DNA from 4 places in the Thioalkalivibrio sulfidiphilus HL-EbGr7 genome. Region 3 is predicted to be linked to each of the others. Evidence: predicted binding sites of a transcription regulator. Region 3 holds the regulator's gene; each other region holds the start of a gene.
What was found. Region 3 encodes sigma-54, which starts transcription at its own class of promoters, with help from an activator protein. Its sites were predicted from a motif close to TGGCANGNTNCNTGCTT; they were not measured.

Region 1: TGR7_RS01040 (ammonium transporter) is a predicted target of sigma-54. The motif match lies at 4,852-4,868, and genes of this name have one in related genera.
Region 2: TGR7_RS15490 (urea amidolyase associated protein UAAP1) is a predicted target of sigma-54. The motif match lies at 4,213-4,229, and genes of this name have one in related genera.
Region 4: urtA (urea ABC transporter substrate-binding protein) is a predicted target of sigma-54. The motif match lies at 3,707-3,723, and genes of this name have one in related genera.

The regions. Positions count from the first base shown of each region.
Region 1 is NC_011901.1:225,318-232,774, forward strand. It holds gene TGR7_RS01010 (tetratricopeptide repeat protein) at 1-242, shown strand, start outside; gene TGR7_RS01015 (LpxL/LpxP family acyltransferase) at 235-1,161, shown strand; gene TGR7_RS01020 (lysophospholipid acyltransferase family protein) at 1,222-2,082, opposite strand; gene TGR7_RS01025 (tRNA 2-thiocytidine biosynthesis TtcA family protein) at 2,091-2,888, opposite strand; gene pip (prolyl aminopeptidase) at 3,241-4,191, shown strand; gene dtd (D-aminoacyl-tRNA deacylase) at 4,188-4,637, shown strand; gene TGR7_RS01040 (ammonium transporter) at 4,907-6,226, shown strand; gene TGR7_RS01045 (hypothetical protein) at 6,232-6,888, shown strand; gene fnr (fumarate/nitrate reduction transcriptional regulator Fnr) at 6,976-7,457, opposite strand, start outside.
Region 2 is NC_011901.1:3,228,687-3,236,143, forward strand. It holds gene TGR7_RS15465 (ABC transporter permease) at 1-547, shown strand, start outside; gene TGR7_RS15470 (ABC transporter ATP-binding protein) at 565-1,485, shown strand; gene TGR7_RS15475 (creatininase family protein) at 1,485-2,270, shown strand; gene glnT (type III glutamate--ammonia ligase) at 2,272-3,639, shown strand; gene nikR (nickel-responsive transcriptional regulator NikR) at 3,649-4,101, shown strand; gene TGR7_RS15490 (urea amidolyase associated protein UAAP1) at 4,280-5,014, shown strand; gene TGR7_RS15495 (urea amidolyase associated protein UAAP2) at 5,037-5,684, shown strand; gene uca (urea carboxylase) at 5,725-7,457, shown strand, end outside.
Region 3 is NC_011901.1:777,027-784,483, forward strand. It holds gene TGR7_RS03550 (formylglycine-generating enzyme family protein) at 1-5, shown strand, start outside; gene TGR7_RS03555 (GGDEF domain-containing protein) at 33-1,145, shown strand; gene TGR7_RS03560 (HPr family phosphocarrier protein) at 1,322-1,591, opposite strand; gene TGR7_RS03565 (PTS sugar transporter subunit IIA) at 1,591-1,986, opposite strand; gene rapZ (RNase adapter RapZ) at 2,015-2,875, opposite strand; gene hprK (HPr(Ser) kinase/phosphatase) at 2,872-3,819, opposite strand; gene TGR7_RS03580 (PTS sugar transporter subunit IIA) at 3,816-4,292, opposite strand; gene hpf (ribosome hibernation-promoting factor, HPF/YfiA family) at 4,302-4,625, opposite strand; gene TGR7_RS03590 (RNA polymerase factor sigma-54) at 4,666-6,192, opposite strand; gene lptB (LPS export ABC transporter ATP-binding protein) at 6,385-7,110, opposite strand; gene lptA (lipopolysaccharide transport periplasmic protein LptA) at 7,107-7,457, opposite strand, start outside.
Region 4 is NC_011901.1:3,257,709-3,265,165, reverse strand. It holds gene urtD (urea ABC transporter ATP-binding protein UrtD) at 1-47, opposite strand, end outside; gene urtC (urea ABC transporter permease subunit UrtC) at 44-1,192, opposite strand; gene urtB (urea ABC transporter permease subunit UrtB) at 1,220-2,143, opposite strand; gene urtA (urea ABC transporter substrate-binding protein) at 2,233-3,483, opposite strand; gene TGR7_RS15610 (sigma-54 interaction domain-containing protein) at 3,823-5,466, shown strand; gene fmdA (formamidase) at 5,845-7,071, shown strand; gene TGR7_RS15600 (FmdB family zinc ribbon protein) at 7,138-7,457, shown strand, end outside.

The sequences.
Region 1 (7,457 bases), 550 kb from region 3:
CCGGGCGTGCCGCGGAGGCGGTGGCGCATCTGCGCGCCGCGGTGGGTCATGATCCGAAGTACTCGGCGGCGTGGAAGCTGCTGGGCAAGGCCCTGGCGGAGAGCGGCGATCAGGCCGCGGCCATCGAGGCCTTCGACCAGGGCATCGCCGTGGCTGAGGAGAAGGGCGACAAGCAGGCGGCCAAGGAGATGCAGGTGTTCCGTCGCCGGGCCGAGAAGCAGCTGGGCGGGGCCGATGGCTGAGGCCTACCGCGCGCCGTTTCACGCCGGACTGCTTGCGCCCCGCTACTGGCCCACCTGGCTGGGGCTGGGCGCGGTGGCGCTGCTCAGCGTCATGCCCCGTTTCGTCATCCGCGGTGCGGCCGCGGGCCTGGCGGCGCTCATGTGGCGCTTCGCCCCGAAACAGCGGCACATCGTCGCGGTCAATCTGGCCCTGTGTTTTCCGGAACTGGACGAGGCGGCCCGGGAACGCCTGGCGCGGGAAAACTTCCGCACCACCGCGCAATGCTTCGTGGACTACGGGCTGCTCTGGTTCCGGGGCCCCCGCGCCCACGCCCGGCGCATCCGTTTGAGCGGCGAGGAACACTACCGGGCCTGCCGGGAGGCGGGCCGGCCGGTGATCGTGCTGGCCCCCCACGCCCCGTCCCTGGATTTCGGCGGCCTGCGCATGAGCCAGCTCTACGACGGGGTGTCCTTCGCCAAGCCCATGAAGAACCCGCTGGTGGAGTGGATCAACCACAGGAGCCGCACCCAGTACAGCGGCGAGATCTTCGCCCGGGAGCAGGGCCTGCGCCCGGCGCTGAAACACATCAAGCAGGGCCGCTTCTTCTACTACCTGCCCGACGAGGACCTGGGTCCGGAGCACTCGGTGTTCGTGCCCTTCTTCGGCGTGCCCAAGGCCACCCTGCCCGCCCTGGGTCGCCTCGCGAAACTCACCGGCGCCGCCGTGCTGCCCAGCCTGAGCGTCTACCTGCCGGAGGAGGACGTCTACGAGATGCGCCTGGAGCCGCCCCTGCAGGACTATCCGACCGGGGATGCCGAGGAGGACGCCCGGCGCATGAACCAGGCCATCGAGGCGTCCATCCGCCGCCATCCCGCCCAGTACCTGTGGACGCTGAAGTACTTCAAGACGCGGCCGGCGGGGGAGAAGAAGGTCTACTAAAAGGGGGAAGTGTGAATTGGGAAGAGGGAAGTAAAAGGCCTTTACTTCGCACTTCCCAATTCACACTTCTTGCTTCTTGAAGCGTTTGTAACTCCACGCGTACTGCTCCGGGCACTGTCTCACCAGCGTCTCCACGGCCTGGTTGATGGCGGCGGCGGCCTCCACCGGGTCTTCGGCGTACAGGCCCTCGGGGGCGGGGATGCAGTGGTAGCGGTAGCCCCGGCCCCGGGGCAGGCGCTCCGCGTAGGCGAAGATCACCGGCACCCGGGCGGGTGCCGCCAGCCGTGCCAGCAGGATCATGGTGTAGGCCGGGTGGCCGAAGAAGGGGGCGAACACGCCGCTGGAACCCTTCGGCGTCTGGTCCGGCAGCATGCCGATCAGTTCGCCCCGTTCCACCGCCTGGCGCAGGGCCTTGATGCCGCCGGGGGTGGTGGGCACCAGCCTGGCGCCGGTGGCCTGCCGGGAGCGGCGCAACAGGCCGTCCAGGGCCTTCTGCCGGGGCGGGCGGTAGAGGCTGGTCATGGGTCCCAGGGAGGCGGCATGCAGGCCGGCGAACTCCCAGCTGCCCAGGTGGGGCGAGACCAGGAACACGCCGCGTCCCTCGGCCAGGGCCCGCTCCACGTGTTCCCAGCCCTCGACCCCGTCCAGCAGGGCGGCGATGCGCTCGGGGCCTGCGCGCCACAGCCAGGATGCCTCGGTGAGCGCCTTGCCGGTCTCCATCAGGCTCCTGCGGGCCACCCGGCGTCGCCAGGTCTCGGATTCATCCGGATAGCAGCGTGCCAGGTTGTCCAGGGAGATGCGCTTGAGGTCGTTGGGCAGCAGCCAGGCGAGCCAGCCGAGCCCCGCGCCGAGGGCGTGATTGATCGGCAGCGGCAGTCGGGCCAGCAGGCCCAGCAGCACGCGCAGCAGCAGGCCACCCATGGGGATGCTCAGGCCCGCTTGCGGGCCGGGGCGGCGGGTGCCTCGGGGATGTCCTCCAGGCCCTGGGACATGAGCGGCCGCAGGGTCGAGAGCAGGTTGCGGAACAGGCGCGGCAGGGCCGCCTCCTCCCGGGCCAGCAGTTCCTTCATGTGCTGGCGCTGGGTGGGCATATCGAAACAGGCAGGGCAGTTCTCGCTGATCACCGGCAGCCCGGCGGCCTCGGCGAAGGCGGCCGTCTGGCGCTCGCGCACGTAGACCAGGGGGCGGATCACCCGCAGGTCGCCGGCGTCGATGCGGTAGTGGGCCTTCATGGTCTTCAGGCGGCCACCGTGGAAGGCGCTCATCAGGAAGCTCTCCGCCAGGTCGTCCAGGTGCTGGGCCATGGCCAGCACGTTGAAGCCGTGTTCCCGGGCGGTGCGGTACATCAGGCCGCGCTTCATGCGCGAGCAGAAGGCGCAGTAGGAGTCGTTGTCCATGTGCTCGGTGGCCAGCTCCATGATGGGCTCGCGCACGTAGTGGTACTCGACCCCCAGCGCCTTCATGTAGGGGATCAGGGGCGAGGGGTCGAAGCTCTCGCTCTGGGGATCGATGGTCACCGCGGCCAGCTCGAAGCGCACCGGGGCGCGGCGCTGGAAGTGATGCAGCAGGTGCAGCAGGCTCAGGGAGTCCTTGCCGCCGGACAGGCCCAGCAGCACCCGGTCGCCGTCGGCGATCATGCGGAAATCGCCCAGGGCCTTGCCGGTCAGGCGGATCAGGGATTTGGGGGGTGCGATGAAGTCGGTCATCCGACCGAAGATACGTGCCATTCAGGGTGCGGGCAAGGGCTCTGGCCACCAGGAGATGCGGGCATAAAAAACCCCGGCGCCATCCTGGCACCGGGGTTTGGCCGTCCTGGCCCCTTGGTGATTAAAGCGTCCCTGGTGGGATCCGTTCCACACCCGAATCCGACGTCCTGTCGAGTGTCCGGGGTTCCCTGAAACCTCCTCCCCTGGAGGGCGATACCATCATTTCCCATTCCGTGGCGGGAGAAAAGGCCCAAAAACGGCCTTTTTTGTAGGAATCTTCCACAATTCGTGTAGGCCTAGGCCTACACAGGCGCTTTTGGGCTGTTTGGGGCTATGATGGGGCCCATTCGGACAGGCCTTGAGGTCCTCGATCATGCGTGTGCTTTACCCGCCCATCGACCCCTATCACATGGAAACCCTGGCCGTGGACCAGACCCACCGGCTGCACCTGGAGACCTGCGGCACTGCCCAGGGTCTGCCGGTGGTGTTCCTGCATGGCGGCCCCGGTTCCGGCTGCGAGCCCTGGCATCGGCGTTTCTTTGATCCCGCCGCCTACCGCATCGTGCTCTTCGACCAGCGGGGCTGCGGCCGATCCCGCCCCCACGCCTCCCTGGAGGACAACACCACCGCCCACCTGGTGTCCGATATGGAGCGCATCCGGGAACACCTGGGCATCGAGCGCTGGGTGGTGTTCGGCGGCTCCTGGGGCTCGACCCTGGCGCTGGCCTATGCCGAGGCCCACCCGGAGCGGGTGCTGGGACTGGTGTTGCGCGGCATCTTCCTGTGCCGGCCCCGGGACATCCACTGGTTCTACCAGGAGGGCGCCGGGCGCCTGTTCCCCGACTACTGGGAGGACTACCTGGCGCCGATCCCCGAGTCTGAACGGGATGAGATGGTCTCCGCCTACCATCGCCGGCTCACCGGTGAGGACGAGGTGGCGCGCATGGCGGCCGCCAAGGCTTGGTCCGAGTGGGAGGGGCGCACCGCGACGCTGCTGCCCAATCCGGGGGTGGTGGACCATTTCCGGGATCCCCACGTAGCGCTCAGCCTGGCGCGCATCGAGTGTCATTACTTCATGAACCAGTCCTTCCTGGAACCGAACCGGCTGCTGCGCGACGCCCACCGCCTGGCGGACATCCCCGGCACCATCGTGCACGGCCGCTACGACGTGGTCTGCCCGCTGGACCAGGCCCATGCCCTGCACCGGGCCTGGCCCCGGGCGAAGCTCGAGATCATCCCGGATGCCGGCCATTCCGCCGGCGAACCGGGCATCGTGGATGCCCTGGTGCGGGCCACGGACGAACTGGCCGTGATGCTGCGATGATCGCCCTGCTGCAGCGGGTCAGCGAGGCCGCGGTGCGCGTGGACGGCGAGACCGTGGGGGCCATTGGCCCCGGCATCCTGGCCCTGATCGGCGTGCAGCGGGGTGACACCGAGGCCCAGGCGGCGCGCCTGCTGGAGCGCATCCTGGGCTACCGCCTGTTCGAGGATGAGGCCGGGCGCATGAACCTGAGCCTCTCGGACACCGGCGGCGGCCTGCTGCTGGTGCCCCAGTTCACCCTGGCCGCCGACACCCGCAAAGGCATGCGCGCGAGTTTCACCCCGGCCGCCGAGCCCGGGCTCGGCAGGGCGCTGTTCGATCACCTGGTGTCCCTGGCCTGTTCGGTTCACACGCCCGTGGCCACGGGATGCTTCGGTGCCCACATGGCGGTGAGCCTGGTCAACGACGGCCCGGTCACCTTCTGGCTGGAAGTGCCGCCGCCCAGATAACGGACAATTCAGAATTCAAGATTCAAAATTCAAAATTCAAGATTCAAAGGAAACGTCACCCCCTTTGAATTTTGAATTTTGAATTTTGAATCTCGATCTCCCTGCGGCACCGACCCGGTGCGCCTGCCCCGCCCTGGTGCGCGGACGGTCGGATCTATCGTGCCCAGGCGCCATTCATCACACGACATCCGCCGCCGGTCATGGATCTGTCCTCTGGCATGGGCCTTGCTCATTCACAGGCAAGGCCCAGCAAGAGGACGAGAGATTCCATGACCCTGCCCCGATCCCGTTTCACCCCCCTGATGCTCATCACAGCCCTGTGCCTGTTCCCGGCCGTCACCCAGGCCGCGGAGTCCGGGCCGCCGGACTGGCTGCCCGCCCTGGACACGGTCTGGCTGGCGGTGGCCGCCGCCCTGGTGTTCTTCATGCAGGCGGGTTTCGCCCTGCTGGAGAGCGGCATGTCCCGGGCCAAGAACGCCGTCAACGTGGTGATGAAGAACTACGTGGACGTGTGCCTGGGGAGCCTGGCCTTCTGGCTGGTGGGTTACGGGCTGATGTTCGGCTTCAACCCCACCGGTTGGTTCGGCCAGTCCCATTTCGCCCTGATCGGCGCCGAGAACGGCGACTACATGGCCCTGCTGTTCCAGACCATGTTCGCCGCCACCGCCGTGACCATCGCCAGCGGTGCCATGGCCGAGCGCACCCGCTACCAGGCCTACCTGCTGGGTGCGGTGCTGATCACCGCCATCATCTATCCCGTGTACGGCAGCTGGGCCTGGGGCGGCGCCCACGGCGGCGAGGGCTGGCTGGCCAGCCTCGGTTTCATCGACTTCGCCGGCTCCACGGTGGTGCATTCCATCGGAGGCTGGGTGGCCCTGGCGGGTGTGCTGGTGCTGGGGCCGCGCCTGGGGCGTTTCGGCCCCAACGGCGAGCGCCGGCCCATCCATGGCCACAACCTCACCCAGGTGGCCCTGGGCGGCTTCATCCTCTGGGTGGGCTGGTTCGGCTTCAACGGTGGCAGCACCGGCGGCGCCGATGTTTCCATCGGCCTGATCAACCTCAACACCCACCTCTCGGCGGCAGCGGGCGCCGCCGGCGCACTGATCCTGCTGGCCATCCTGCGACAGCCGGTGCTGCTTACCACCACGGTGAATGCCTCCATCGGTGGCCTGGTGGGCATCACCGCCGGCGCCGCCACCATGGACCCGCACTTCGCCGTGGTCACCGGCCTGGTCTCGGGCATGATCGTGGTGGCGGGCACGCGCCTGCTGGAGTCCCTGGGCCTGGACGACGTGGTGGGCGCGGTCTCGGCCCACGGCCTGGCCGGCGCCTGGGGCACCCTGGCGGCGGGCCTGTTCCTGGCCGGCGACCTGTTCAACCCCATGCAGGTGGCGGTGCAGTTGATCGGCATCCTGGCCGGCTTCCTGTGGGCCTTCCCCATGGCCCTGCTGATGTACTTCCTGATCGACCGCACCGTGGGCCTGCGCGCCTCCACGGTGGACGAGCAGCGGGGTCTCGACTTCAGCGAGCACTACGAGATCGGCTATCCGGAGTTCCAGGCCGATGTCCTGCACAAGGGCAAGGGGTGAGCGTCATGGCCGTGGACAGCAGGGAATTGCGTCGCCGCCGCCGCGCCATCTACACCGGACTGTGCTCCCTCATGGACGAGGCCGCCGCCCGTGAGGGGCTGGGCCTCTGGGAGCGGGAGTTCTCGGACAAGCCCGTCTATGCCCTGCACGACTTCCTGGCGCGCATCTGCCGGCAGGCCGGGCAGGAGGCGCGGCGCGGCGAACTGCACCGGGCCCTGGTACGCGCCCTGTCCCTGGACGAAGCGGACCTGGCCCCGGACCCGGGTCCCTCGGACCGGGGTGCCGTCCCGGCGGCCAGTGCCTCACCGCCCCCGCCAGCGGGGGCCATGACCGTGTTCGAGTCCATGTACGGCACGATCATGGAGGGGCTCGTGCAGCGGCAGGTGGAGACCGGGGTGCGGGTGCGGGTGCTGCAGCGCCTTGTGGGCCTGGGTCTGCCGGCGGGCCTGCGCGGGCAGGTGACCGACTGGATCACGGGGGAGGCGTCCCAGCTGCCGCAGGCCGTGGGCCTGGAGGGCCTGCGCGGCCTGTTGCACCTGACCTACGTGGCCGCCTGCGAGGAAGTGGGGCCCGTGAGCGCGGACAGGCTGCTGGCGGAGGCGGTCAGGGTGACGGAGAAGCTGGGTGAGGCGGAGGTGTTTTCGCCGAGAGCGCTGCTTTGAAGGCAATTCAAAATTCAAGATTCAAAATTCAAAGGGGGAGGTGACCTTTTCTTTGAATTTTGAATCTTGAACTTTGAATTGCCCCTATCAGCCTCCCCGGCCGCCTTTTTCAAGGGTTTCAGGGCCGTGGGCGCCGGCCATCTGGTGCATGCCTTCCATGTCGATCAGCTGCACCAGCTTGCGGTTGACCTCCAGCAGGCCGAGCTGCTGGAAGCGGGTGAACAGCCGGCTGACCGTCTCCACCGCCAGGCCCAGGTAGTTGGCGATGTCGTTGCGGGACATGGTCAGGTTGAATTCCTGGCGGGAGAAGCCCCGTTCGCCGAAGCGCTTGGACAGGCTCAGCAGGAAGGCGGCCAGGCGCGCCTCCGAGGACTTCTTGCCCAGGAGGGTCATCAGGTGTTCGTCGAACTGGATCTCCCGGCTCATGATGCGGAACAACTGACGTTGCAGGCCTGGCACCTGGCCGGCCAGGTCCTCGAGCCTGTCGTAGGGGATCTCGCACACGGAGGTGGTTTCCAGGGCCCGGGCGGTGCAGGGGTGGATGCCGTCGCTGATGGCATCCAGACCCA
Region 2 (7,457 bases), 1.0 Mb from region 3:
TTTGATCGGCGTGCCCCTGGGCATCCTGGCGGGCACCTACGTGGCGGTGTCGCGCCTCACCGAACCCTTTGTGGAATTCTTCCGCTACCTGCCGGCGCCGGCCTTTGGCGCGCTGGCGGTGGCCATCCTGGGCATCCACGATGCCCCCAAGATCGCCATCATCTTCATCGGCACCTTCTTCCAGCAGGTGCTGGTGGTGGCCAACACCACCCGCAAGCTGGACCCGGCCCTGCTGGAGGCCGCCATGACGCTCGGCGCGCGCAACGCCGGGCTGCTGTTCAAGGTGGTCATCCCGGGCATCGCCAGCGACCTTTACCGGGACATGCGCATCCTGCTCGGCTGGGCCTGGACCTACCTGATCGTCGCCGAGATGATCGGCGCCAGCTCCGGCATCACCTGGTTCATCACCCAGCAGGCCCGCTACAAGAACTTCGACAACGTGTTCGCGGCCATCCTGATTATCGGGATCATCGGCCTGACCACCGACCTGATCCTCGCCTGGCTGGGTCGGCGCCTGTTCCCCTGGCAGCGCACCGCCCGCGCCTGAGACTCACGGAGCCCCCCATGACCCGTCTGGAACTGCCCAGCTACCGCGACCAGTCACCGGAGGTGGCCGACCGCTTCGCGCGCCTCAAGGAACGGCCGGTGATCCTGGAGGTGAAGGGCCTGACCAAGACCTTCGACACGCCCCAGGGCACCGTCACCGCGCTCAAGGACATCAGCTTCCGCACCCACCAGCGGGAGTTCGTGTGCGTCATCGGTCCCTCCGGCTGCGGCAAGTCCACCCTGGTGCGCACCCTGGCCGGCCTTGAGGACTACAGCAGCGGCGAGGTGCTGCTGGACGGCAAGCCGGTGCATGGCCCGGGACCGGATCGCGGCATGGTGTTCCAGGGCTACACCCTGTTTCCCTGGCGCACGGTGAAGAAGAACGTGATGTTCGGTCTGGAACTGGCCGGACGCAGCCGCACCGCCGCCGAGGAGGAGGCGCTGCAGTGGATCGATCTGGTGGGCCTCACCAAGTTCGCCAACAGCTACCCCCACCAGCTCTCCGGCGGCATGAAACAGCGGGTGGCCATCGCCCGGGCGCTGGCCAACCAGCCGCGCATCCTGCTCATGGACGAGCCCTTCGGCGCCCTGGACGCCCAGACCCGGGCAAAGATGCAGGGCTACCTGCTGGAGATCTGGAAGAACATCGACATCACCATCGTGTTCATCACCCACGATCTCGACGAGGCCATCTTCCTGGCCGACCGCATCCTGGTGCTCAAGGCCCACCCCGGCGAGGTGCAGGAACTCATCGAGGTCCCCGTGCCCCAGCCACGCAACCCGTCCCAGTTCCTGAGTCCCGAGTTCCTGGCCACCAAGCGCCGTCTCGAGGAACTCATCCATCCGCCAGGCGCAGAGACCGAAGAAGGGGTCAACGGCGACCGCCTCAACATGGTGCGCATGGTGCCCGTCAACGCCAAGGTGGAGTCCGTGTTCTGATGCTCAACGACTGGTACACCATGACCTGGGAAGAGATCGGCGCGCTGGTGGCGGGCGGCATGGACAGCGCCATCCTGCCGGTGGGCGCCACCGAGCAGCACGGCCCGCACCTGGGATGCGGCATGGACGCGGAGATCGCCGCGCGCCTGTGTCGCGACGTGGCGGAAAGCACCGGCGCCATGCTGCTGCCCGCGCTGCCCTACGGCTGCTCCATCGGCCACTCGAGACGCTGGCCGGGCACCATCGCGCTGCAGCCCAAGACGCTGATCGACGTGATCAAGGACATCGGCGACTGGGTCTACGCCTCGGGCTTTCGGCGCCTGTTCCTGGTCAACGGGCACGTGACCAACGAGGCGCCGCTGCGCTGCGCCCTGGAGATGCTGCGCGCCGAGCACGACGACCTGATGGTGGCGCTCGTCAACACGCCGGCCATCAGTGAGCGGGTGCGCACGGCCCATTGCGCGGACGGCATGGACTGGCACGCCAACGCCGCCGAGACGGCACTGATGATGGCGCTCTCGCCACACATGCTGCGCGCGGAGCGCATCCGGGACGCCGACGATCCCGACCGCACCGAAGACTGCGTGTTCGCCCACCCGGTCAACCGCACCAGCACCAACGGCGTCACCGGACACCCGAGCCGCGCCAACCGGGAACAGGGCGCGACCCTGTACGCTTGGATGGTGGAGGACCTCAGTGCCCGGGTGCGCAAGGGCATGGCGGAGACGCCACCCCTGCCCCATTCCTATTTCAGATCCATCCAACCCGACAACGGGAAACCCTGACATGAAGACCAAGACCGCCGACGAGATTCGCCAGATCCAGGACCGCCTGCGCGCCCAGGGCGTGAAGTACTGCCTCGGCGCCTACGTGGACATCCACGGCGTGCCCAAGGGCAAGGTGGTGCCCATCGACCACCTGCCCCACATGGCCCACGGCTCCGAGCTCTACACCGGCTATGCCCTGGACGGCCTGGGCCAGGCCCCCAACGAGGACGAGATCGCCTCGGTGCCGGACCTGGACCACATCATCCAGCTGCCCTGGCGGCCTGAGGTGGCCTGGATGCCCGCGGACAACACCTTCCACGGCAAGCCCTATCCGTTCAGCACCCGGGTGGCGCTGAAGAACATGATCGCGAAGGCCAACGAAATGGGCTTCGGCTTCAACTTAGGCATCGAGGCGGAGGTGTTCCTGCTGCGCCAGACCGGGGACGGCGGCCTCGAGGTCCCCAACCCCGACGACCGGCTGGTCAAGCCCTGCTATGACGCGCGCGCCTTCCTGGATCAGTTCACCTGGCTGGACAAGATGGCCACCACCATCAACGCCCTGGGCTGGGACCTGTATTCCTTCGACCACGAGGACGCCAACGGCCAGTTCGAGTTCGACTTCCGCTACGCCGACGCGCTGACCACCTGCGATCGCTTCACCTTCCTGCGTCTGATGGCCAAGGAGTACGCCAAGGAGGAAGGCCTGATCGCCACCTTCATGCCCAAGCCCTTCGCCGACAAGACCGGCAACGGCGCCCACTTCAACATGTCCCTCTATGATCTTGAGACCGGCGCGAACCTGTTCGCCTGCGATCCGAAGGAAGACCCCCGCGGCCTGGGCCTGACCGAGATCGGCTACCAGTTCATCGCCGGCATCATCAAGCATGGCAAAGCCCTGTGCGCCGCCTTCGCGCCCACGGTGAACAGCTACAAGCGCCTGGTGCGCCAGGGCGACATGCCCTATTTCACCTGGGCGCCGGTGTTCAACTCCTTCGGCTCCAACAACCGCACCAACTCCGTGCGCGTGCCCATGGGCGGCGGACGCTGCGAGTCGCGCAACGCCGACGGCGCGGTGAACCCCTACCTGGCCGCCACCCTGGCCCTGGCCGCGGGCCTGGAAGGCATCCGCGAGGGCCTCGACCCGGGCAGGCCCCAGGAGGACAACCTCTACGAACTGAGCGACGCCGAGCGCGCCGACCGGGGCATCGAGTTCCTGCCCAAGAGCCTCGCCGAGGCCATCGATGCCTTCGAGGCGGACCCCTTCGTGGTCGAGGCCCTGGGCCAGGGCCTGCGCGACGAGTTCATCAAGTACAAGCGCGCCGAGTGGACCAGCTACCACCAGACCATCTCCGCCTGGGAGATCGAACGCTACAGCCACCTGTTCTAGGGAAAGCCCATGAAAGCCAACGGAGGCGTCAGCCGCATCAGCATCTCCCTGCCCGAGCCCCTGCTCGGGCAGCTGGACGACATGGTGGAGGCGCGCGGTTACGAGAGCCGTTCCGCGGCGCTGGCGGAGATGATCAGCCACCAGTTGGTGGCCCACAAACGGGAACTGGGCAACGAGGTGATGGCCGGCACCATCACCCTGCTCTACGACCACAGCACGCCGCGCCTGCAGAAGGTCCTCGCGGACCTGCAGCACGAGCACGTGGAGGAGGTGATCAGCTCCCTGCACATCCACCTGATGCACAACCGCGCCATGGAGGTGATCCTGGTGCAGGGCCCGGCGACCCAGCTGCAGGTCATCGCCGACCGCATGATCACCAACCGGGGTGTGATCTCCGGCAAGCTGGAACTGACCACCACCCTCATCCCCCAGGTGCACCAGCCGCCCGCCCGTGGCAACTGAGGCACCAAATGCGTGCCCCGGCACCTGTCATGCCCCGCCCTGGTGCAGGCGAGCGGCAGACTCAACCCCGCACATCGCCGCGGCGCAAGGCGCGCCGCCCGTCGGCTGCCTTGGCACGCAACCTGCCTAGTCAGTATTACGAATTCGCGAATCCGTACTACTCATGGAGACCGACCACATGAACAACACACCGGACGAGTCACGCAGGCTCTGGGAAGAGCGCGTGCCCGCGGGCGCCCACTGGTCCTGGGTGCTGCGCCGCGGCACCACCTTGCGCCTCACCGACCCGGAGGGCGGCGCCAACGTGGCCATGCTGCTCTACAGCCGCGAGGACACCACGGAACGCTACAACATGGCTGACACCCTCAAGGGCCAGCACACCGCGTTCCTCACCCGGGGCAACGTCTGCTACAGCGACATGGGCCGGGTGATCTGCTCCATCACCGAGGACACCTGCGGCTGGCACGACACCATCGGCGGGCTGTCCAACGCCGCCCTGGTGCAGCAGAAATACGGCGAGGCCCGCTACCAGGAGCACCGCAACGCCTACCACCGCAACGGCTTCGACAGCCTGGTCAACGAACTGGGCAAGTACGGCCTGGGCCGGCGCGACGTGGTGGCCAACCTGAACCTGTTCAGCAAGGTCACCGTGAACGAGGACGGCGCCCTTGTGTTCAATCCGGGCAACTCCAAACCCGGCGACTACCTGGACCTGCGCTTCGAGATGGACACCCTGGTGGTGCTCTCCACCTGCCAGCATCCCCTGGACCCGGCGCCCGCCTACGCGCCCAGACCCGTGGACCTGCTGGTGTGGCGTTCCGACCCGCCCGGCCCCGACGATCCCTGCCGCAACCACTGCGCGCAGAACCAGCGCGCCTTTACCAATACCGAACGCCTCTACCCCCTGGGCTGAGCACAAGACCCGGAGACCGATCATGAGCACAGCACTCGTCGAAAGCCCCCTGGATGCCAGCCAGGCGGTGTTCCGCCAGGTGGTCCCCGCGGGGGAACCCTTCACCGGCATCGTGCGCAAGGGCCAGACCCTGCGCATCCTGGACCTGGAAGGCAACCAGGCCGTGGACACCCTGTTCTACAACGCGGACGACCCGGAGGAGCGCTACAGCGCCAACGACACCATCCGCGCCCAGGGTAACATCTACCTCAGCACCGGCACCCAGCTCCTGTCCAGCGAGGGCCGGGTGATGCTCACCATCACCGCCGACACCTGCGGCCGTCACGACACCCTGGGCGGCGCCTGCTCGGCGGAGAGCAACACCGTGCGCTACGCTCTGGACAAGCGCCACATGCACAGCTGCCGGGACAGCTTCCTGCTGGCGCTGGCCGAGCACGACCACGGCATGGGCAAGCGGGACCTGTCGTCGAACATCAACTTCTTCATGAACGTGCCGGTCACCCCCGAGGGCGGCCTGTGTTTCGCCGACGGCCTCTCGGCGCCGGGACGCTACGTGGAGATGCGCGCGGAAATGGACGTGCTGGTGCTGATCTCCAATTGCCCGCAGCTCAACAACCCCTGCAACGCCTACAACCCGACGCCGGTGGAGGTCCTGGTCTGGGACGCGTGAGCGCCCGCAGCCCCTTGTCCCGACTGATGACGAGCGCCCCATGTTCAACAAGGTCCTGATCGCCAACCGCGGCGCCATCGCCTGCCGCATCATCCGCACGCTCAAGTCCATGGGCGCGGGCTCGGTCGCGGTGTACTCGCAGGCCGACGCCCACTCCCTGCACGTGAGCCAGGCGGACGAGGCGGTGTGCATCGGCCCTGCACCGGCCCGGGACAGCTACCTGGACTGGAACAAGATCCTGGAGGTGGCCCGCAGCACCGGCGCCGAGGCCATCCACCCCGGCTACGGCTTCCTGAGCGAGAACGCCGCCTTCGCCGAGGCATGCGAGCAGGCGGGCATCGCCTTCATCGGCCCGACGCCGCAGCAGATGCGCGACTTCGGCCTCAAACACACGGCCCGGTCCCTGGCCGCCGAGAACGGCGTGCCCCTGCTGCCCGGCACCGGCCTGCTGGACGACCTGGACCACGCCCGGCGCGAGGCCCTGCGCATCGGCTACCCGGTGATGCTCAAGAGCACCGCCGGCGGCGGCGGCATCGGCATGCAGATCTGCCGCTCGGAGAAGCAATTGGAGGAGGCCTTCCACTCGGTGGAACGCCTGAGCCGCAACAACTTCGGCCAGGGCGGCATCTTCCTGGAGAAGTACGTGGAGTACGCCCGGCACCTGGAGGTGCAGATCTTCGGCGACGGCGAGGGCCGCGTGGTGGCCCTGGGCGAACGGGACTGCTCGGTGCAGCGGCGCAACCAGAAGGTGATCGAGGAGACCCCGGCGCCGGGCATCGACGACGGCCTGCGCGCGCAGCTCATGGACGCGGCGGTGCGCCTGGGCCAGGCGGTGAACTACCGTTCCGCCGGCACCGTGGAATACGTCTACGATACCCGGACCGGCGCCTTCTACTTCCTGGAGGTGAACACCCGGCTGCAGGTGGAACACGGGGTCACCGAGGAGGTGACCGGCGTGGACCTGGTGGCCTGGATGGTGCGCCTGGCCGCCGGCGAGCGCGACTTCCTGGGCGCCTACCGGCACGCCCCCCGGGGCGCCGCCATCCAGGCGCGCCTCTACGCCGAGGACCCGGGCAAGCAGTTCCAGCCCTCCAGCGGCGTGCTCACCGCACTGCGCCTGCCTTCGGACATTCGCGTCGAGACCTGGGTGGAACAGGGTTCCGAGATCTCGCCCCACTACGACCCCATGATCGCCAAGCTCATCGCCCGGGGCGCGGACCGGGACGAGGCCCGGGCCCGGCTCGGCGAGGCGATCGCGTGCGCCGAGCTGCACGGCATCGAGTCCAACCTGCCCTACCTGGGCCAGATCCTCGCCGACGACGTGTTCCGGCAGGCGCAGCACTACACCCGCTACCTGGATCGCCTCGCCTACCGCCCCGCCACCCTCGAGGTGCTCTCCCCCGGCACCCAGTCCATGGTGCAGGACTACCCCGGGCGCACCGGCTACTGGCCCATCGGTGTGCCGCCCTCGGGCCCCATGGACCATCTCGCCTTCCGCCTGGCCAACCGGGCGGTGGGCAACCCGGAAGGCGCGGCGGCCCTGGAACTGACCGTCACCGGCCCGACCCTGCGCTTCAACACGGACACGGTGATTGCGCTCACCGGCGCCTGGATGAAGGCCCTGCTGGACGGCCAGGAGATCCCCTACTGGCAGCCGGTGCCGGTGCGCGCCGGCAGCACCCTCAGGCTGCGCGCCATCAGCGGCGCCGGCAGCCGCAGCTACCTGGCGGTCAAGGGTGGTCTGGACGTGCCCGACTACATGGGCAGCAAGTC
Region 3 (7,457 bases):
ACTGAGCGGCCAGGCCGCATGGGGAGGGTGGCTTGACGCTGGATCTGCAAAATGAAAATCGCGAGCTGCGCCGGCAGCTGCGTGAATTGCTGAGCGAGGCGCGGGAGAACGAGCGCAAGCTGGACCGTTTCCAGGCCCTGGAACTCAGATTGGTGGCCGCCACCGGTCTGGCGGAGATCATCAGTCTGTTGTCCAGTGCCCTGCCGCGCGCCTCGCGTCTCGATCACATGGGGCTCCTGCTCAGTGATATCAGCGGCGAGATCGGCCTGGAACTGGCCGAGGCGGGCATCATCCCGGTGCCCGGGCAGCTGGAACTCAACCCCCCCGTGCGTCTGCCCACGGGGGTCTACCTGGGCCCCTATGAGCCGCAACGCCATGGCCGCTACTGTGCCGGGCGCACGGACCTTGGCAGTATCGCCATGCTGCCCCTGCGCCGCAGTGCCGACATGCAGTCCGAGCCCCTGGGCACCCTGGTGTTCGGCAGCCGGGATCCGGGGCGCTACGGCCTGGGGGTAGACAGCTTCTTTCTGGAGCGCATGGCGGCCATCACGGCGGTGTGTATCGAGAATGCCCTGAACCTGCGCCGCTTGCGTGAACTGGGTCTGACCGACCCGCTCACGGGCCTGCGCAACCGGCGTTACTTCGACGAGCAGTTGCCCATGGAATGTCAGCGGGCCCGGCGTGAGCAGGGGCCGTTGGCCTGCCTTTTTGTGGACATCGATCGATTCAAGTCCATCAATGATGTCCATGGCCATCCCGCCGGTGACCAGGCCATCCGCGAGGTGGCCCAGCGCATTTCAGCCCATGTGCGTCCCTTTGACCTGCTGGCGCGCTACGGCGGCGAAGAGTTCGTGATCCTGCTCTCCCGACTGGATGCGGCGGCTACCCGGGAGGTGGCCGAGCGGGTGCGTCAGGCGGTGGCCCAGCGGCCGGTAAGTCTGGCGGACGGACCGGAGCTGGAGCTGAGCGTGTCCCTGGGCGGTGCAGTGTGTGCCCGCTGGGATTCACGGGATGAGCCCGAACAGACCGGGCGGCGGCTCATGGAGGCTGCGGATCTGGCCTTGCTGGAGGCCAAGCAGTCGGGACGCAACCGGGTGGTCATGGCCGCAGCACGCACCGGACTGTTCGGACGTATCGGGGGATAGTCGGCCTGGCTCGGGTTAGTGATTAGGCCGTCGCGAGTGGATCGGTCGGGGAGGGTGGCGCAACATCTTGGCCACTTGCCACTTGCCACTTGCCACTTGCCACTTGCCACTTGCCACTTGCCACTTGCCACTTGCCACTTGCCACTTGCCACTTGCCACTTGCCACTGCTTCTCAACTACTCCGCTTCTCCGAAGCGCGAGGCGATCAGCTCGGTGAGTGCATGCACGGCATCCTCGGCGTCCTCGCCGTCAGCGAACAGGCGTACCGTTGAACCCCGGCTGGCGGCCAGCATCATGACACCCATAATGCTCTTGCCGTTGACCCGCCGGGTGCCTTTCTCCAACTCGATCTCGGCGCCGAATTGACTGGCCAGGCTGACGAACTTGGCGGCCGCCCGGGCGTGCATGCCCAAGCGGTTGATGATGGTGACCTCGCGCTCGATCATCAGCACTGGGTCTCGCACAGGACGATACCGTCGTGTCCGCCGCTGATGGCCTTGTTCACCAGTTCATGCAAACGCAGGTTGGGGTAGTTCAGCACCCGTACCAGCATGGGCAGGTTGAGCCCGGCGATCACCTGGGTCTTGGGCAGCTCCAGCAGGCGTGCGGCGATGTTGCTGGGGGTGGAGCCGTACATGTCCGTGAGCACCAGCACGCCCTCGCCCTGGTGAAGCTGGCCGTGATAGTCCCGGGCCCGGGCCAGCAGCTCATCGGGGTCGCCCGCTTGGGAGACCGCGAGGGATTTCACCTCCATGGGCAGCTTGCCGAGCATGGAGCGCGCGGTGCTGATCAGATCCTCTCCGATGCGGTTGTGGGTGATGATAAGCAAACCTACGGTCATGGGATGATCGATCCGTTATGTGCGGATTTCAGGACAGTTCCCGGTGGCGTGTGCTGACGTTCAGGCCTCGGGTTTGACGGAAGTGCGCGGCCAGGCGTTCGGCCAGATAGACGGAGCGGTGCTGGCCCCCGGTACAACCCAGTGACACGGTCATGTAACTGCGATGCTCCGCTTCAAAACAGGGTATCCAGCGTTCCAGGAAATCCCGCAGGCTGTCGAACATCTCCTGTACCACCGCGTGTTCATCGAGATAGGCCCCCACGTCCGGATCTCGCCCGGTCAGGGACCGCAGTCGCGGTTCCCAGTAGGGATTGGGGAGACAGCGTACATCGAAGACGAAATCAGAGTCCACAGGCGAGCCGTGTTTGAATCCGAATGACTGGAACAGCAGGGACAGGGCGTCGCCGCCGGCCTGCTCCACCCGGTCGCGGATCAGGTGGGTGAGCTGGTGGACGTTGGTGCGGGTAGTGTCCAGGGTGAGGTCGGCGCGTACGGCGATGCGGGCCAGCAGGCTGCGTTCCAGGCGCAGGGCCTCCACCAGGGGCATGCCCTTGCGGGCCAGGGGGTGCTTGCGCCGGGTCTCGCTGAAACGGCGCAGCAGGATGTCTTCGTCGGCGCGCAGGAACAGGATTTGCGCCTCCACACCCTGGGCCCGGATCTCCGCCATGATGTCGTCAAAGTGATCCAGCTCCTCCAGGCCGCTGCGCACGTCCACACCCACGGCGGCCAGCTCGTAGAGGGGCATGCGCGGGGCCATGAGCTGGCGAACGAAGGCGGACAGCAGGCCCAGATGCAGATTGTCCACGCAGTAATAGCCTGCGTCTTCCAGGGCGTTGAGTGCCACGGATTTTCCCGAACCGGACAGACCGCTGACGATGATCAGTTTCATGTCTCGCTGTCTCCCATGGCGCGACGCTGGCGCTCGGACAGGTCGTCGCCTGCATAGTAACCCTTGGTGCGCAGCAGATGATTGCGCACCGCGGCTTCCACCATCACGGCCAGGTTGCGCCCCGGCGCCACGGGCAGACTGATGACCGGGATCTCCAGACCCAGGATGGTGCGACTCTGGCGGCCACCGTGCAGCCGGTCCAACTCCTGCTCCTCGCCATTGCCCAGATCGAACAGGCGGATGATGAGTTTCAGGTACTTGCTGTCCTTGATGGCGCTGTCCCCGTACATGGAGCGAATGTTGAGTACCCCCAGGCCACGCACCTCAAGAAAATCCTGCAGCACCGCCGGGCAGGCGCCGCGCAGGGTGTCCGGGGTGATGCGGGCGAATTCAGGGGCATCGTCGGCCACCAGCCGGTGGCCGCGGGTGATCAGTTCCAGGGCCAGTTCGCTCTTGCCCACGCTGCTGTTGCCGGTGAGCAGCAGTCCGATGCCCAGTACCTCCAGGAACACGCCATGGACCGTGATGGTTTCGGCCAGTTTGTTACTGAAGAAGTAGCGCAGGATGTTGATCAGCTCGTGCCCCGGCAGGGGCGTGCGCAGCAGGGCCACGTTACGGGTCTCGGCCTGGGCCTGCAGGGCGAGGGGTGGCTCCAGGGCGTCGGTGACGATGATCATGGCGGCGTGGCCGTCGGTGATCTGTTCCACCAGGTCACGCTGGGAATTCTTGCGCAGCCCCAGGAGATAGTGCATCTCCTCGTTGCCGAGCACCTGGATCTGGTTGGGGTGGATCAGGTTGAGATGTCCCACCAGGGAGGGGGCGGCGTCGGCGCTGGGGTGGCGGGACAGCCGGCGTTCGCTGCCGCGCAGGCCGGCCACCCACTGCAGGCCCAGGCGTTCGTCCATGGCCTCGACCAGAGAGCGAACGCTGAGCCAGTCGCTCATGGGGTGGCGCCGTCTCCGTTGCCGTCCCAATGGCGAACCTGGTCGAGCAGGGTCTCGCCGTCATCGGCCGAGCGCAGGCTCGCCAGGGTGGAGGGGTCTGCGAACATGCGCGCCAGGGTGGCCAGGATCTCCAGGTGCTCGTCGGTGGACTCCTGGGGCACCAGCAGCGCGAACAGCAGGTCCACGGGCTCCCGGTCGGGAGCGTCGTAGTCCACGCCCCGCTCCAGCTTGATGAGTGCGGCCACGGCGTTTTTCACTCCCGCCACGCGACCGTGGGGGATGGCCACTCCATGGCCCAGACCGGTGCTGCCCAGACGTTCACGGGAGATCAGACTTTCGAAGATCTCGCCGCTGCTCAGATCCGGCTGGCTGGTTGAGAGCATCTCGCTCAGGGTTTCCAGCACGCGCTTCTTGCTGCTGATTTCCCCGGTACGGGAGACCCGTTCCGGCGCGAGGAGTTGACCGATATTCATGGGATGAGCTTACTCGCTGTGGTTGCGGTGTGAGCCTTCTGCGCGGTGGTGATCCTTGAGCTTTTCCTTGTGCTTGACCACCTGGCGGTCGAGCTTGTCCACCAGGGCGTCGATGGCGGCATACATGTCCTGATCGGTTGCGTCGGCGAACAGGTTGTTGCCGCTCACCAGCATGGTGGCCTCTGCCTTCTGCTGCAGCTTCTCTACGGTAAGGATCACGTGCACGTCGATGACATTGTCGAAGTGCCGCTCCAGGCGATCGAACTTTTCGTTCACATAGTCGCGCAGGGCAGGGGTGAGATCCACGTGGTGGCCGGTGAGATTGATTTGCATGGAAGACTCCTTTCGTTAAGTGAATATGTTCAGTGGACGTTCAGATGAGCCGCTTGCGCTCGTTGGAAGGTGGTATGGACATGGCCTCACGGTACTTGGCCACGGTGCGCCGCGCCACATGGATGCCCCGGTCCACCAGGATCGAGGCGATCTTGCTGTCACTCATGGGCTTGCCCTGGGGCTCCTCGGCGATGAGCTTCTTGATCATGGCGCGGATCGCCGTGGCGGAGCACTCGCCACCGTCGGCGGTGCCCACGTGGCTTGAAAAGAAATATTTGAATTCGAAAATGCCCCGGGGGGTGTGCATGAATTTCTGCGTGGTCACCCGGGAGATGGTGGACTCATGCATGTCCAGTTGCTCGGCAATATCGCGCAGCACCAGGGGTTTCATGGCCTCTTCGCCCTGTTCCAGGAAGGCGCGCTGCTGTTCGACGATGGCGATGGCCACCCGCAGCAGGGTCTCGTTGCGGCTTTGCAGGCTCTTGATGAACCAGCGTGCCTCCTGCAGCTGGTTGCGCATGTAGACATTATCCTGGCTGGTGTCGGCGCGGCGCACGAAACTGGCGTAGAGCGGATTGACCCGCAGCCGCGGTGCGATGTCCGGGTTCAGCTCCACCTGCCAGCGACCTTCATGCTTGCGCACGAACACATCGGGGACGATGTACTCGGGGTTGATGTTGCTCACCAGGCTGCCAGGGCGTGGATTGAGCCCCTGGATCAGGCCGATGATCTCCTGCAGGTCTGCCTCGCTGACATGCAGGCTGCGCAGCAACTGCTTGTAGTCCCGGGCGCCCAGGCAATCCAGGTGGGAGCGCACCAGCTCCCGGGCCTTGTCCAGCCAGGGGGTGTCGGCGGGCATCTGCTGGAGCTGGATGAGCAGGCATTCGGACAGATCCCGCGCGCCACTGCCCACCGGGTCGAGCTGCTGCACCAGGTGCAGTACCGCCTCGATCTCCTCCAGGGGCAGGTCGATCTCCAGGTCGTTGGACAGGCTGGCCTGGATGGCCTCCAGGGATTCGCTGAGATAGCCGTCCTCGTTGATGGCGTCCACCAGGGTCATGGCGATGACCCGGTCCTCCGGGCTCATGGGGGTGAGATTGAGCTGCCACATGAGATGTTCATGGAGGGACTCGCCGGCGCCACTCTGGTTCTCGAACATGTCCCGGCCGTCGTATTCCGGCATACCGCCGGTGGCGCCCGGCGGGGCTACGTCGTAGATCTCATCCCAGTTGCTGTCCACGGGCAGTTCGTCGGGGATGTCCTCGCCGCGGGCGCGGTCGTCGGCATCTTCCGGGGTGTTGGTGGTTTCGTTGCGATTGTTCTCGGCCTGATTGGTGACCGAGTCGTTGCCGGTCCCCAGGTCCACGGCATCCGCCTCGGCGGATTCACCCTCCCCCTCTGCCTCACCGGCCTCCAGGGCCTCCAGCATCGGATTGGTCTCCAGGGTTTCCTGGATCTGGGTCTGGAGTTCCAGCGTGGAGAGCTGCAACAGGCGGATGGCCTGCTGCAGCTGGGGCGTCATGGTGAGGCTCTGGCCGAGACGCAGCTGGACGGAAGGTTTAAGCATGATTCAGTGTTTGAATGTGGCTGGCAGCCGAAAGGGCGCAGATTCTAAAGCATCCGGCGTGTGTGTGGCAGGTCCGGGCCCGATGGCGGCCCTTGCTGGCGGGAGCGTTGTCATGGCCCGGCGGTTCATAGGCCGATTATAGGGTAGGCCGGGTTAAATTTGGCACGGGATGTGCGAGATGATGTCCCAGGCTTACAGTCGGAAATGCTCGCCGAGATACACCTTGCGCACCATTTCGTCGGCCAGCAGGTGATCGGGCGGGCCTTCGCTGATGATACGCCCTTCGCTGAGGATATAGGCGCGGTCGCAGATGCCCAGGGTCTCGCGCACGTTGTGATCGGTGATGAGTACGCCGATGCCCCGGTCCTTGAGGTGGGTGATGATGCGCTGGATCTCGATCACTGAAATGGGATCCACGCCGGCGAAGGGTTCATCCAGCAGGATGAAGGCCGGCTCCGTGGCCAGTGCCCGTGCGATCTCCACCCGGCGCCGCTCACCACCGGACAGGCTGATGCCCAGATTGTCGCGGATATGGGTGATCTGCAGTTCTTCCAGGAGGGATTCCAGGTGTTGCTGGCGCTCGGTGGCCGAGAGGTCTCTGCGGGTCTCCAGCACGGCGAGGATGTTGTCTGCGGCGGAGAGCTTGCGGAATACCGAGGCTTCCTGGGGCAGGTAGCCCACGCCCATGCGTGCCCGGGCGTGCATGGGAAAGGCGGTGATGTCCCGTTCGTTGAGCAGGATCTGGCCCTCGTCGGCGGGCACCAGGCCGACGATCATGTAGAAACAGGTGGTCTTGCCGGCGCCGTTGGGCCCCAGCAGGCCCACCACCTCGCCGCTGTCCACATGGACCGAGACGCCGTTGACCGGGGTGCGGCCGCGGTAGCGCTTGATCAGGTCCTGGGCGCTCAGACGACTCACTGGCTCGAACCGCTGCCGCCGCCACGGGTGTTTTCGGCCGGGGTCAGGATGACCTCCACGCGACCGCTGTCGCCGGAGGCTGCGTCCAGTGTCTCCCGGTCCATGTCATAGACAATCCGTGCGCCACGAAACTCGTCCTGTGCCTGCCAGATGCGGGCATCGCGGGTCAGCACCATGCGACGTTCAGCGGCCAGGTATTCCATGTGCCGCGCCTCGGCGCGCACCTCGCGGCCGTCCTCGGTGAGGGTGCGCAGCCTGGCCAGGTTGCCTTCGGCCTCCATGCGCTGCAGCACACGGCTCGGTGAGTGCACGGTGAGCGTGTCCGCGTGGATCACCAGGTCCCCCTG
Region 4 (7,457 bases), 980 kb from region 3:
ACGGTCAGGTCCTCGATCGCCAGCAGGTAGTCGGTGTTGGTGCTCACTGGCTTGCCTCCGTGGATTCAGTGGATGCCTTGGTGGGTGCGGTCTTCGGCTTGGCGAACCGGGACAGCACACCGTCGATATGCTTCTTGACGTACTTGTTGTACAGGCCGGCCAGGCCGTAGGGGGCGAACATCACCACCGCGATGAACACGCCGCCGATGACGAACAGCCAGAGCTGCGGATAGGCCTCGGCCACCGTGGTGCGCAGGTAGGAGACGATGAGCGCACCGTACACGGCACCCAGGAGCGAGAGTCGTCCGCCCACCGCGGCGAAGATCACGAACTCGATGGAGGGTACGATGCCGATGATGGACGGGGACATGAAGCCTACCTGCAGGGTGAACATGGCCCCGCCGATACCGGACAACAGGGCGGCGACGCAGAACACGAACACCTTGAAGTTGGCCACGTCGTAGCCCGAGAAGCGCACCCGGTCCTCACGGTCACGCATGGCGATGAGGATGCGGCCGTACTTGGTGGACAGGATCCACATGCCCAGCAGCACCGCGCCGATCAGCAGGAACGCGTTGACGTAGTAGAGGATGAACAGCGCCTCGTCTGTGCGGATGTCCCAGCCCTTGAGGGTGCGCAGGTCGGTGATGCCGTTGACGCCGCCGGTGAGACCCTGCTGACCGATGATCAGGATGGTCAGGATCACCACGATGGCCTGGGTGATGATGGCGAAGTACACGCCGCTCACCCGGCGCTTGAACATGGCGGTGCCGATGATCCAGGCGAACAGGGCCGGCAGTACCAGGATGGCGATGATGGTGAAGGTGAGGCTGTAGAAGGGCTCCCAGAACCAGGGCAGCGAGGTGATCTGGTTCCAGTCCATGAAGTCCGGGATGCCCGGGGTGGTCTGGATGGAGGTGCTCTCCGGGTCCGAGGCCTCGAGCTTCAGGAACATGGCCATGGCGTAGCCGCCGATGCCGAAGAAGATGCCCTGGCCCAGGCTCAGCACGCCACCGTAGCCCCAGGACAGCACCAGGCCCACGGCGACGAAGGCGAAGGCCAGGAACCGTCCGGCCAGGTTCAGCTGGTCGATGTCCATGAGCGTCGGCAGCACCACCAGGATCAGCGCGGCCATGATCAGCACACCGCCCAGTCCCCGCTTGCCCAGAATCAGACTCAGTACGTTAGTCATGACGAATGTCTCCAGAGAGGGCGCGCCTTAGCGGCGCACCTTGCTCGCGAACAGGCCTTCCGGACGCAGCATCAGGATCACGATGACGGCCAGGAGGATGGATACCTTGGCCATGGAGGCCCCCAGGAAGAACTCCAGCAGGGACTGGCCCTGGGCGATCACGAAGGCCGAGGCCACCGTGCCGAGGAGGCTCGCCGCGCCACCGAAGACCACCACCAGGAAGGTGTCGACGATGTAGAGCGTGCCGCTGGTCGGGCCCGTGGAGGAGATGGTGGTGAAGGCCGCGCCGGCGATGCCGGCGATGCCGCATCCGACGGCGAAGGTGATGCGGTCCACCCACTTGGTGTTGATGCCCACCGCGCCGCTCATCTCGCGGCTGGCCATGGTGCAGCGCACCCGCAGGCCCCAGCGGGACTTGAACATGAACCAGAACACCGCGATGGTGACGAACAGGGTGAGCACCATGATGCTCATGCCGTTGATCGGAATGTCGATCATGGGCGTGGGCTGCCAGGAGCCCTGCAGCCAGTCAGGCAGTCGCGGACTGACTTCGCGCGCGCCGAAGGTGGAGCGGAAGATCTGCTGCATGATCAGCGCCAGGCCCCAGGTGGCCAGCAGCGTGTCCAGGGGGCGGTGATAGAGATGACGGATCATCACCACCTCGATGAACAGCCCCACCAGGAAGGCGGCAATGAAGGCCAGCGGGATGGCAAGGAAGATGTAGTAATCGATCGCCCAGGGTGCGTGGGTCGCAACCAGGCTTGAAATCATGTAGGTGGTGTAGGCGCCGATGACCATGAATTCGCCATGGGCCATGTTGATGACGCGCATCTGACCGTAAATGATGGCCAGACCGAGGGCCATCAGCAGCAGCACGCTGAAGAAGCTCAGTCCGGCGAACCCCTGCATGGCGGCAATGGCCATCAGGTCCTGTGCTGAGAAGTCGCCCATGTGTGTGATTCCTTAGGGATGTGGAAGGAGTTGCCCTTGGGTAAGGGCGGGTGCCCTGCAATCTTCCTGGGCACCCGCGCCTATGCCTGTTACTGGTAACCCTCGGGGAACGGGTTGGGCTCGATCAGATCCGACTCGAACACCACGTCCGCCTGACCGTCGCGGCGCCACTTGCCGATGCGAGTCTTGCTCCACAGGTGGTGATTCTCGTGGACCTTCACGTAGCCTTCCGGCGCCGTGGTCAGCTCGATGCCCGGGGAGGCGGCGGTGACCTTGGCCACGTCGAAGCTGCCGGCCCGCTCCACGGCGTCCTTCCACAGCCAGGGACCGAGGTAGGCGGCCTGGGTCACGTCGCCGATCACGCTGTCGCTGCCCCAGCGTTCCTTGAAGGCCTTCACGAAGGCGATGTTGTTTTCGTTGTCCAGGCTCTGGAAGTACTTCATGGAGGAGTAGAAGCCCTCCACGTTCTCGCCGCCGATGCCCAGCACTTCGTCCTCGGTGGTGGCCAGGGACAGCAGGGTGGTGTTGCCGCCGTTGAGGCCCGCGGAATTGAGCTGACGGAAGAAGGCCACGTTACTGCCACCCACCACAGCGCCGAAGATGGCATCGGGACGACGCAGGCGGATGCGGTTGATGTTGGAACCGAACGAGGTATGGCCCAGGGGCGCGTAGTCCTCGCCCACCACGGTGCCGCCCAGCTTCTGCTCGATGTGGATGCGGGCGATCTTCATGGAGGTGCGCGGCCAGATGTAGTCGGAGCCGATCAGGTAGAAGGTCTTGGCACCCTTCTCCTTGGCCAGCCAGTCGAGGCTCGCGAGGATCTGCTGGGTGGCCTCCTGGCCGGTGTAGATGACGTTGGGGGACTGTTCCAGGCCTTCGTAGAAGGTGGGGTAGTAGAGCAGGCCGTTCTCGCGCTCCAGCACCGGCAGCACGGCCTTGCGGGAGGCGGAGGTCCAGCAGCCCATGATCGAGGCCACCTTGTCCTGGCGCAGCAGCTTGCGGGCGCGCTGGGCGAAGGTGGGCCAGTCACTGGCGCCGTCCTCGACGATGATCTCGATCTTGCGGCCCAGGATGCCGCCCATGGCATTGATCTGCTCGATGGCGAGGGTCTCCGCTTCCACGGAGCCGGTCTCACTGATGGCCATGGTGCCGGTGAGGGAGTGCAGGATGCCCACCTTCACGGTGTCGTCAGTGACGGCGAGGCCGGTGGTGTTGATTGCGGACGTGGCAGGCTTGCCGAATGCCACAGGCGCGCTCATCACGCCGCCGGCGGCGAGCGGCAGGCCCATCATGGTCTTGAGCATCTGGCGACGGGTAAATGGTTTCTTGATATCAGCCATGGGTAAACACCTCGGTTCGGTTGGTCATGGATCCCTGTGGGGAAACGGATGGTCTTCGCTTCGCCCTAAGCCGAATGCAACGGATGTGCCAATGGCAGTGGAATGCGCGTTTAACCGCGTGGGAACAGTCAAAGGATTCACCGGCGCATGAGGTGTCGCGTACCGCTCCGATGAAAGCCATGCCCGATCCGGGTGCAGATGAAGTGTGACGGGCACCCATTGGGCGCATGAACCGTGTCAGTCTTTGTCAAGGAATGCCGGAATGGGCTGGCACGATTCTGGCTGACAATCCGGAAGGCCATCCGGTCATTCAGCATCAATCGCGATTCGGGGAGAGACATGACAGCGACTGCCCTTGCCGGTGGGGACGGTATCAAGCAACAACTCTCGGTGATCCAGGAGATCGCCAAGCTGCTGGACCGGCCGCTGGATCCTCCGCGCACCGTGCAGAGCATTCTCAGATTGCTGTCCCAGATGCTGGGGCTGAACTGTGGTCGCGTACTGGCACCCGACAGTTCAGGGCTGGTGCTGGAGGTGAAGTATTCCTATGGGCTGACCCATGCGCGTCTCGCCCAGGGCGCCTTTTCCGTGGGCTACCACGAGGGCGTGACCGGCTTCGTGATGCGCACGGGTACCATAGGCCTGGTCACCGACATCGATCAGGAGCCGCTCTATCTGCAGCGCATCACGGAGCGAAGCGGCGGGAGCCATTCACCCATTGCCTTTATCGCGGTGCCCATCCTGGAGTCGGGAACGCCCATCGGCGTGCTGTCGGTGCAACGGGAAGGCATCCGTCACCGCGCCTTCGATTCCGATATCGCGGTGCTCCGGGTGGCGGCCTCGGCCATCGGTCAGGTCATGCGCATTCGCCAGTTCCTGAACCAGCAGACCGAGCACCTGATGCAGGAAAACCAGAGTCTCAAGAACTCCATCGTCATGGAGGGCATGCTCCAGAAGAGCCTCTCCCACGGCATCATCGGCTCCAGTGAATCGCTCATGAAGGCCGTCAAGCAGTGCATGCAGGTGGCCCACAGCGAGGCGCCGGTGATGCTGCTCGGCGAGTCCGGTACCGGCAAGGAGAAGTTTGCCCGCATGATCCACCAGCAGAGTGACCGCAGCGAGCACCCCTTCGTGTGCATCAACTGCGCGGCCATCCCGCCGGACCTCCTGGAGGCGGAGCTGTTTGGTTACGAAAAGGGCAGTTTCACCGGCGCGAACGGCGCCAAGAAAGGCAAGATCATGCTGGCCGATGGCGGCACCCTGTTCCTGGACGAGATCGGTGACATGCCCCTGCAGTTGCAGGCGAAGCTGCTCCGGGTCCTCCAGGAGCGCCAGGTGGATCCCATCGGCTCCACCCGAGGCGTGCCGGTCAACTTCAGGCTCATCACGGCCACCCACGTGAACATGCAGGAGCATGTCAATGCGGGGCATTTTCGTCTCGATCTCTTCTATCGCCTCAACGTGGTGCCCGTGTACCTGCCGCCCCTGCGCACCCGGCACGAGGACATACGACCGCTGGCCCTGCACTTCCTCAATGAACTCAATCACCGCTACCGGCGCAACATCACCCTGCATCCGGCCGCCCTGCACGTGCTCGAGCGCTACAGCTGGCCGGGTAACGTGCGCCAGCTACAGAACGTGCTGGAACGGGCCATGCTGATGGTGGAGGACGAGGTGATCGATCAGGAACAGATGACGCGCATCCTGGCGGAGCAGAGTGCGGTGAAGCTGCCCAAGCAGGGTCCTGACAGGCCCGTGGAGGCCGGCATGGCAGAGGAACGCGGCGTGCGCGGCGAGGCATTCTTGACCGGGGCCATGCCCCGGGCCTACCAGTGGGTGCACCAGGATGATGCGCAACGCATCCGCAATGCCCTAGAACAGACCCGTGGCAACCAGGCGGGGGCCGCGAGGCTTCTCAACCTGACGACCCGACAGTTGCGCTACAGAATGGAAAAACTCGGTCTTCGCATGGTCCGTGACTAGCTCCGATTGTGACATAGGCATGCGATAAGTAGGTTTGTCCGGGGTGCAGCAAAACAACAATGTATGACAATGTCACTCAATGTAATCCCGGATAAACAGCTTGTTAGCCTGGATTGCCGGTAATTCATCATGTGATGAATCCATCCTGTTCTTTGCGAAATACTCCCCGGTGAATGTACCGGACCCGATCACGGGTCACGCGGTCATGAGCACGGGTCCTCCATCCCTGTTCCTGCACACCGCTTCTATTGGCACATTTCTGGCTTGAGTACCCGTGTTGGTCCGGGCGTGCAGGTGCGTGTCCGGAGAACATTCCGTCCGGCACAGACAGGTTCTGCGCCCACGGCCTTGCAAGGTACATCTAACCGGAGAACCACCATGCCCGAAACACTGATCAGTTACGATTTCAGCAAGCCACCCGAGGAGCAGGACATCAAGCCACACAACCGGTGGCATCCTGACATTCCCATGGCAGTCCGGGTCAAGCCCGGCGCCGAGTTCCGCCTGCAGTGCTTCGACTGGACCGGCGGCCAGATCGAGAACAACGACAGCGCCAACGACATTCGCGACGTGGACCTGACCAAGGTGCACTACCTGTCCGGCCCCGTGGGTATCGAGGGTGCCGAGCCCGGCGACCTGCTGGTGGTGGACATCCTCGACGCCGGCCCGCTGCCGGATCAGCTGTGGGGTTTCAACGGCATCTTCGCCCGGGAAAACGGCGGCGGCTTCCTGGTCGATCATTTCCCCGAGGCACGCAAGTCCATATGGGACTTCCACGGTATCTACACCAGCTCCCGGCACATCCCCAAGGTGCGCTTCCCGGGCATCATCCACCCCGGCCTGATCGGTACCCTGCCTTCCAAGGAACTGCTCAAGCAGTGGAACGACCGGGAAAAGGCCCTGGTGGACACCGATCCGAATCGTGTGCCGCCCCTGGCGACCCTGCCCTACGAAGAGACCGCCCTGATGGGCAGCATGAAGGGCGAGGAGGCCAAGGCCGCCGCCCGTGAAGCGGCCCGTACCGTGCCGCCCCGCGAACACGGCGGCAACTGCGACATCAAGAACCTGTCCCGCGGTTCCCGGGTGTACTTCCCCGTGTATGTGAAGGAGGCCGGCCTGTCCATGGGCGACCTGCACTTCTCCCAGGGCGACGGCGAGATCACCTTCTGCGGCGCCATCGAGATGGCGGGCTTCATCGAGCTGCGTGTCAACCTCATCAAGGGCGGCATGAAGAAGTACAACATCAGCAGCCCGATCTTCCAGCCCAGCAAGATCGATCCCCAGTTCAAGGACTACCTGATCTTCGAAGGCATCTCCGTGGACGAGGACGGCAAGCAGCACTACCTGGATGCGCACATTGCCTATCGTCGCGCCTGTCTGGCCGCCATCGACTACCTGAAGAACTTCGGCTACTCCGGTGAGCAGGCCTACGCCATTCTGGGCACGGCGCCGGTGGAGGGACATATCAGCGGTATCGTGGACATCCCCAACGTCTGCGCCACCCTGTGGCTGCCCACCGAGGTGTTCGAGTTCGACATCCATCCCACGGATGCGGGCCCGGCCATCGAGATCCCCTCGGGTATCGATACCTCGCGCACCAGCTGATGAAGCATCGACGGATGGCCGGTCTCCGGCCGGCCATCCCGTCTTATACAGGAGAGAAGAGCCGCCATGCCCATCTACGATTATCACTGTGACCAGTGCGGAGAGTTCTCGGTGATGCGCCCCATGGCCGAGTCGGCCCTGGATCACGACTGCCCGGAATGCGGTGAGACCGCACCGCGCATCATCAGCGCGCCGCGCCTGGCCATCATGGACCCCTCCAACCGCATGCGCTGGGAGCGCAACGAGAAGAGCCGGCATTCACCCGCCGTCGCGCGACGTTCCTCCTGCGGCTGCACCGGTGCCCACACCTGCGGCAGCAGCAAGAGCCAGGACAAGGCCAAGCCCGTCGATCCGGAGGCCAAGCCGGCGCTGCGCAAACAGACCAA